DNA from 3 places in the Sphaerisporangium sp. NPDC088356 genome. Region 1 is predicted to be linked to each of the others. Evidence: riboswitches for the same ligand, from Rfam matches in the RefSeq annotation. Region 1 holds a riboswitch; each other region holds the start of a gene.
What was found. A riboswitch is a leader RNA that binds a small molecule or an ion and turns the genes downstream of it on or off. The one in region 1 is predicted to bind thiamine pyrophosphate.
Positions count from the first base shown of each region.

Region 2: it holds a riboswitch for thiamine pyrophosphate, as region 1 does, so the genes downstream of both, AB0O34_RS15760 (cytosine permease) here and tenA (thiaminase II) in region 1, are expected to answer to the same signal.
Region 3: it holds a riboswitch for thiamine pyrophosphate, as region 1 does, so the genes downstream of both, thiO (glycine oxidase ThiO) here and tenA (thiaminase II) in region 1, are expected to answer to the same signal.

Region 1 covers NZ_JBFBIK010000003.1:94,485-96,739, forward strand. The annotation lists gene AB0O34_RS02500 (XRE family transcriptional regulator) at 1-674, shown strand, start outside; TPP riboswitch at 712-823, shown strand; gene tenA (thiaminase II) at 815-1,498, shown strand; gene AB0O34_RS02510 (TetR-like C-terminal domain-containing protein) at 1,629-1,871, opposite strand; partial or broken gene AB0O34_RS02515 (zinc-binding dehydrogenase) at 1,891-2,160, shown strand; gene AB0O34_RS02520 (zinc-binding dehydrogenase) at 2,252-2,255, shown strand, end outside.
Region 2 covers NZ_JBFBIK010000035.1:34,638-36,892, reverse strand. The annotation lists gene AB0O34_RS15760 (cytosine permease) at 1-1,203, opposite strand, end outside; TPP riboswitch at 1,193-1,319, opposite strand; gene AB0O34_RS15755 (rhodanese-like domain-containing protein) at 1,345-1,677, opposite strand; gene AB0O34_RS15750 (DNA-formamidopyrimidine glycosylase family protein) at 1,756-2,255, opposite strand, start outside.
Region 3 covers NZ_JBFBIK010000112.1:10,269-12,523, reverse strand. The annotation lists gene thiO (glycine oxidase ThiO) at 1-1,036, opposite strand, end outside; TPP riboswitch at 1,037-1,149, opposite strand; gene AB0O34_RS29620 (FAD-dependent oxidoreductase) at 1,288-2,255, shown strand, end outside.

The DNA.
Region 1 (2,255 bases):
GGCACTGGGGGCTCGGCACCGGGCCGATCTCGCATCTCGTCCGCCACATGGAGGCCCATGGCATCGTCGTGGTGCTTCCCCCGCCCGACGAGGACGCCACCACGGTCGACGCCTTCTCGACCTCGCAGCTGCCCCGGCCGATCGTCGTGCTGACCGCCAACCGCTTCGACGACATCCATCGCTACCGCTTCACCGCCGCCCACGAGCTGGGCCATCTCGTCCTGCACGGCGACACCGCCGCCGGCGACGTCCAGCAGGAGCGCGAGGCCGACACCTTCGCGGCCGAGTTCCTGACCCCGCGCGACAGCATCCTGCTCGAGCTTCCCCGGCGCCTCGACCTGCGCCGGCTGGCCGAGCTCAAGCACGTGTGGGGGGTCTCGATCAGCTCCCTGCTCTACCGCTGCCGCGAGGTCGGCCTGCTCTCCGACTCCTCGGCCAGCCGGGCGTACCAGCGTCTCGGCGCCCTCCGCGACCAGCCGGGTTTCGCCAGCGAGCCCATCACCGGCTACCCGGGAGAGCACCCGGTGCTCCTACGGCAGGCCTTCGACCTGGCGGCGGCGGACACCGACCTCACCATGGCCACGCTCGCCACCCAGCTCGCCTGGCCGCTCGCCCGCGTCCGAGAGCTGCTGGGCATCCGTGACCAGCGCCCCAAGCTGGTGATCGTCCCCTAGCGGGTGGAGCCGGGAGCCGTACGCGCTAATCTCGGGTCGGACAGAACGCGGGAGTCCGGCGCACCGGGCTGAGAGTGCGGCTGACGCGGCCGCAGACCGCTCGAACCTGACCGGGTCATGCCGGCGTAGGGAGTTGTTCGATGACGACGTTCGAGCACGCGCGCCCGTACAGCGAAGAGCTGTGGGAGGCGATCGGCCCCATCTACAGCGCGATCCTGGACCACCCGTTCATCACCGGGCTGGTCGACGGCACGCTCCCGCGTGAGGCCTTCCGGCACTTCGTGGTGCAGGACTCGCACTACCTGCGGGACTACGCGCGGGCGCTCGCCCTGTGCGCGGCCAAGGCGCCGACCGAGGACGACGTACGGGCCTTCGCGGGCGACGCGGTGGGGGCGATCGCGGCGGAGCAGGAGATGCACGCGGAGTTCATGGCCGAGCTGCGCGGCTCCCCGGCACAGGCCGCGGAGCTGCCGGTGGGCCCGACCACCCGCGCGTACACGAGCTATCTGCTGGCCACGGTGTACGGCGGGTCGTTCCTCGACGGCCTCGCCGCGGTGCTGCCCTGCTACTGGATCTACGCCCGTGTCGGCGAGGCCCTGCTGGCCAAGTCGTCGCCCGATCCGCTCTACCAGCGGTGGATCGCCACCTACGGCGACGAGGCCTTCCAGAGCGTCGTCCGCCGGGTGGTCGCCCTGACCGACCGGGCAGGGGACGAGGCCACCTCTCGCCAGCGCCGCCGAGCCCAGGACCACTTCGTCACCACCTCCCGCTACGAATGGATGTTCTGGAACGCCGCCTGGCACCAGGAGTCCTGGCCCATCTGACACAGACAGCGCGGGCGCCCTCCAGAAGGACGAGGCACCCTGGCAGGAAGCGCCCGGATCGGCCCGGAAGCGGCGCATCGTGTGGGCGTGGAAACCGTGCACGGGCCGTTCTGGCAGGGGTTCGGTGTGGTCAGTGGGCCGGGAGGTCGTCCAGTTCGGCGGTGAACAGCAGCGTGGGGTCGAATCCCATTCCGGTGAAGTGGCCGGCGAGTTCCAGGGACAGGACGCCGTGCAGCCGGGTCCAGAAGGTCAGTGCCCGGTGGAGGGCCGCGGGCGGGGCGGGGTGGCCGTCCGCCCAGTGCCGGTGGTCTTCGAGGTGCGTCTCGAACGGTGTCGCGGAGGTCCCCGAAGGAGTCGGCGCGGCGGTGGTCAACGGCATCACCGCCTGGCAGATGCTGCACCGCAAGGCACGCGTCCGCGCCGGGCAGACCATTCTGGTGCACGGCGCCAACGGCGGCGTGGGCTCGATCCTGATTCAGCTGGCGCGGGCCGCCGGCGTGAAGGTGATCGGCACAGCGTCCACGCGCCACCACGACGCCCTGCGGGAGCGCGGCGTCCTTCCGGTCGACTACCGCACCGGGGACATCGCCGCGCGCGTCCGCGAGCTCGCCCCCGGCGGGGTGGACGCCGTCTTCGACCACGTCGGGGGCCGCGGCGTCGTCGGCTCCTGGCGCCTGCTCGCGCCCGGCGGCACGCTCGTCTCGTACGGCAGCGCCTCCACCCGGGACGACCAGGGATCCAAGCAGTGGCCCCGTGC
Region 2 (2,255 bases), on a different contig from region 1:
AAGATCCGTCCAGACCGAGTCCCACCACGCCACCGTGGGCGTCGCCGTGACCAGCCAGTACGCCACGAACCCGAGCACCCAGGGCACGACCATCCCCCAGCGCGAGGGCGCCCCGGCCGAGGTGTCCCACCTGGCGGCCCCGCCCAGCACGAAGTAGTCGATCACCAGCACGGCGAACATCGGGACGAACACCGCGCCGATGACGCCGAGGAACGCCCCGTACGAATTCACGTCGGCGAAGAGCGCGATGACGGTGGTCAGCACGCCGACGCCGATCGAGAAGATGCGCCGGTCCACCCTCGGCAGGAGGTTCTGCAGGGACATCGCCGTGGAGTAGACGTTGGCGAACGACTGGTCGGCCTCCCTGAGCACGAGGATGCCGAAGAACAGGCCCCCGAGGGGCACCGCCACGAACGCGTCCCACACCCGGCCGGGGTCGTTCCCGACCAGGGCCAGCGCGAGTATGCCGATGACCAGGCACGCGACCTGGGCGATCGTGTAGCCGCTGACCACCCCCGCGAAGGCCGCCCGGCCGGACCGCGAGTGCCGCGCGTAGTCGGCCGCCACCGGCACCCAGGAGACCGACAGCGCGATCACGTAGTCGACCGCCGGGGCGAAGGCGCTCCAGTCGCCGCCCCCGAGAGTGGGGGCCTCGCGCAGCAGCGCCACGGCGAGCCACACCATCGCGACGACCACCCCCGCCGTCACGAAGCGGCGGAGCAGGCGGATGGCCCCCAGCGGCCGGATCGTCAGGGCGATCGTCAGCAGGCCCGCCGCCACCACCCAGACCCAGTACGGCACGGAGTCACCGAAGATCGCACGGGCCCCGGTGGCGATCACCCACAGCTCGAAGGCCCCCCAGCCGAGCATCTGGACGATGTTCAGGACCGTCGGGACGTACGACAGCCTGGCCCCGAACAGGCCGCGCAGCAGCACCATCGCCGGCGCGCCGGTGCGCGCGCCGGGCACCGCCGCCAGGCCGACCATCACGGTGCCAATCAGGCTGCCGACCACGGCCGCGAGGACGGCCGCGCCCAGGCTCAGCGGGACGTCGCCCAGCGGGTTGAGCAGGTACAGGGCCCCGGAGAAGCCGAGGAGGCTCACTCCGAGGTTGGCCCAGAAGGCACCCTGGTCGAGCAGGCCCAGCGTCTTCGGAGGGGCCTCGTCGAGGGTCAGGGGGACCTCGCCGACGGCGGATGTCATCGCACGCTCCCTACGCCGGCATTACCCGGACAGGTTCATGCGGTCGGCGGCGCGCCCAGCGTCACTGGGAACCGCCCTCTCAGCCCGGTTGCGCCCGAGCTCCCGCGGTATGGATTTTGACCGAATTATTACACCCCGTCGCTAGGCGACGAAGGGCTGCCCCCCGTTTTCGGCCACCATCGGGCGGCCGGCGGCGGCCCACGACTGCATGCCGCCCTCAATGTTGATCGCCTCGCGGCCCACGTGGTTGAGCCACGCGGCGGCCCTGGCGGACCTGCCGCCGACCCGGCAGACGACGTAGACCGGCACGCCCGCCGGGACCTCGTCGACCCTCTGCTGCAGCGCGCCCAGCGGGATGTGGACGGCCGTCGGGGCGTGCCCCGCCCGCCACTCATCGGGCTCGCGCACATCGAGCAGGAAGACGTCGTCGGGTACGGCCTTGGCCTCGATCTCTGGGACGTTCATGCCGTTCATTGTCCCCGCTCTACGAGTCTTTCCGCCCGCTAACGGAGGGTTGTCATCGCTAACCCAGCGTTGTTTTTCGGCGAGAGGCTACTTGAGCAGGCGGGACAGCCTGCGGTCGGCCAAGGGCTTCCCGCCGGTCTGGCACGTCGGGCAGTACTGCAGGGAGGAGTCGGCGAACGACACCTCCTTGATCGTGTCCCCGCACACCTCGCACTGCTGCCCGGCACGCCCGTGCACCCGCAGGCCCGACTTCTTCTCGGTCTTGAGATCCTTCGCGGCGATGCCGCGCGAGCGCTCGACGGCCGCGCGCAGCGTGCTGACGATCGACTCGTGCAGCCCCGCCACCGCGTCGTCGGTCAGCGACCCCGCGATCTTGAACGGGGACATCTTCGCGACGTGCAGCACCTCGTCGGAGTAGGCGTTGCCGATGCCGGCGATCACCTTCTGGTCGCGCAGGAGCCCCTTGATCCGGGTGCGGCTGCCGCCCAGGATGCCCTTCAGAACGTCGACGGTGAACTCGGGCGAGAGCGGATCGGGCCCGAGGCTCGCGATGCCGGGCACCTCGCCCGGGTCGCGGACGACGTAGA
Region 3 (2,255 bases), on a different contig from region 1:
GACGCAGGCCGGCGGACAGGTCGGTCACCTCCAGCTCGGTGATGCCCGGTACGAGCTCGCGCGCGTCGCGCAGCAGCTCCCACAGGGCCCCGGCGGTCACGCGGGTGTCGAACCCCATCTCCTCCTGCGTGGCGCCGAGCACGATCTCCCCGTCGCCGCGCGGCACCATGTACGCGCTGGACCCGTGGACCACCCCGCGCACGCAGCGGCCGAGGAACCCCGGAGCGCCGCGCAGCCGCATGATCTGGCCCTTGACCGGGCGCACCGGCGGCAGGACCTCCGGGGGCAGGCCGTCCAACGATCCCGACCACGCCCCGGCGGCCAGGACGACCCGGTCCGCGGCGATCGCCCCGCCTCGCGCCAGCCGTACCCCGCGCACCGCGTCACCCTCGACGGCGAAGCCCGTGACGCGGTCGGCCACCACGCCGACGCCCCGCCGCGACAGCGCGGCGAGCAGCGCGGCCGTCACCCGGCGCGGATCCACCCAGGCGTCTCCCGGCGCGAGGACGCCGCCACGGACCGAAGGGGCGAGCATCGGCTCGGCGCGGCGGCACTCGCGTCCCGTCAGGCGTTCCACCGGGAGCGACAGCTTCTCCATGAAGCCGGCCAGCTCGCCGAGCGCCGCGAGGTCGTCCGCGCCGAAGGCGACGTCCAGGGTGCCGTCGGTGCGGTGGTCGACGTCCATCCCCGCCTCGCCGGACAGCTCGGCGGCGAAGCCGGGCCACAGGGCGAGGGACGCGAGGCCCAGCCGCAGCAGGGGCTCCTCGGTGTAGGTGACCTCGCTCACCGGGGCGAGCATCCCGGCCGCCGCGTGTGAGGCGCCCGACCCGGGCGCCGGGTCGACCACGGTCACGGCGTGCCCGCGCTGGGCGGCGCGCCAGGCGACCGACAGGCCGACCACGCCCCCGCCCACGACGATCACGTCCGCGTGCGGCGCCTTCCCGTACGGCCCGCCGGTGCGCGGCGCCTCGGACGGTGGGCCGGAGTGTGGCGTCTTTTCGGCCGACGGCACCACGACATCTCGCACATTCGGCATGTCCACCAAGGTCCCGCTCCCTTCGCCGGCATGATCCGGATCAGGTCTCTAGCGGTCGAGGGCCGTGAGCCCTCCTCTCAGCCCGGTCTCGCCGGACTCCCGCGCGTGCTGACGGCACCAGCCTATTCCTGCCTCCATACGGCTTGCGCACCCGCTTGAGTGTTCTCATCACTGGCTGTGTGCGATAGTGAGCCAATTCGTTACCAAATCGCCGTTGGCGAGTTACCCGGCTGGCCGCTTAGGGTCAGGATGTGAATCATGTCGTGGTGGTCGGAGCCGGACTGGCCGGCGTACGGAGTGTCGAGGCGCTGCGGGCGCGCGGTTACCGAGGGCGCGTCACTCTGGTCGGAGATGAGAACCATCGCCCCTACGATCGTCCACCCTTGTCGAAGGCCGTGCTGCTCGGCGACCTGGACTCCACGGTCGTCGACTCCGACCTCGGCGCCCTCGACGTCGACCTGCGCACCAGCGTGTCGGCCAAGGGCCTGCGCCAGGGCGCGCTCGAGACCACAGAGGGCGAGCTCGAGTACGACGGCCTGATCATCGCCACCGGCGCCTCGCCCATCAGGCTGCGCGGCGAGGGCACCCAGCACGTGCTCCGCACCATCGACGACGCCCTCGCCCTGCGCGAACTGCTGGTCCCCAAGGCCCACGTGGTGGTCGTCGGCGCGGGCTGGATCGGCGCCGAGGTCGCCACGGCGGCGCGCCGCGCCGGGTGCGCGGTGACCGTCGTCGAGGCCGCCCAGTCGCCGCTCGCCGTAGCCCTCGGCACCGAGGTCGGCGGGCGCACCGTGCCCTGGTACGCCGAGGCCGGCATCGACCTCAGGCTCGGCACGATGGTCGGCTCGGTCGACCCGGGCGGCCTGACCATGATGGACGGCTCATGGATCCCCGCCGACGTGGTGGTGACCGGCGTCGGCGTGCGCCCCACCGTCGGGTGGCTCGCGGGCTCCGGCGTCGAGATCGACAACGGCGTCTTGGTCGACGAGCACCTGCGCACCTCGATGGAGGGCATCGTGGCGGTCGGCGACTGCGCGAACTGGTGGTCGCGCCGCTTCGGCCGCCGCATGCGGGTCGAGCACTGGGACACCGCGCTGAACGCCCCCGAGACCGCGGTGGCCACGCTCCTCGGCGAGACCGCCGTCTACGACCCGGTTCCCTATTTCTGGTCCGAGCAGTTCGGCCGCATGCTGCAGTACGCCGGCCACCACGACGGCGC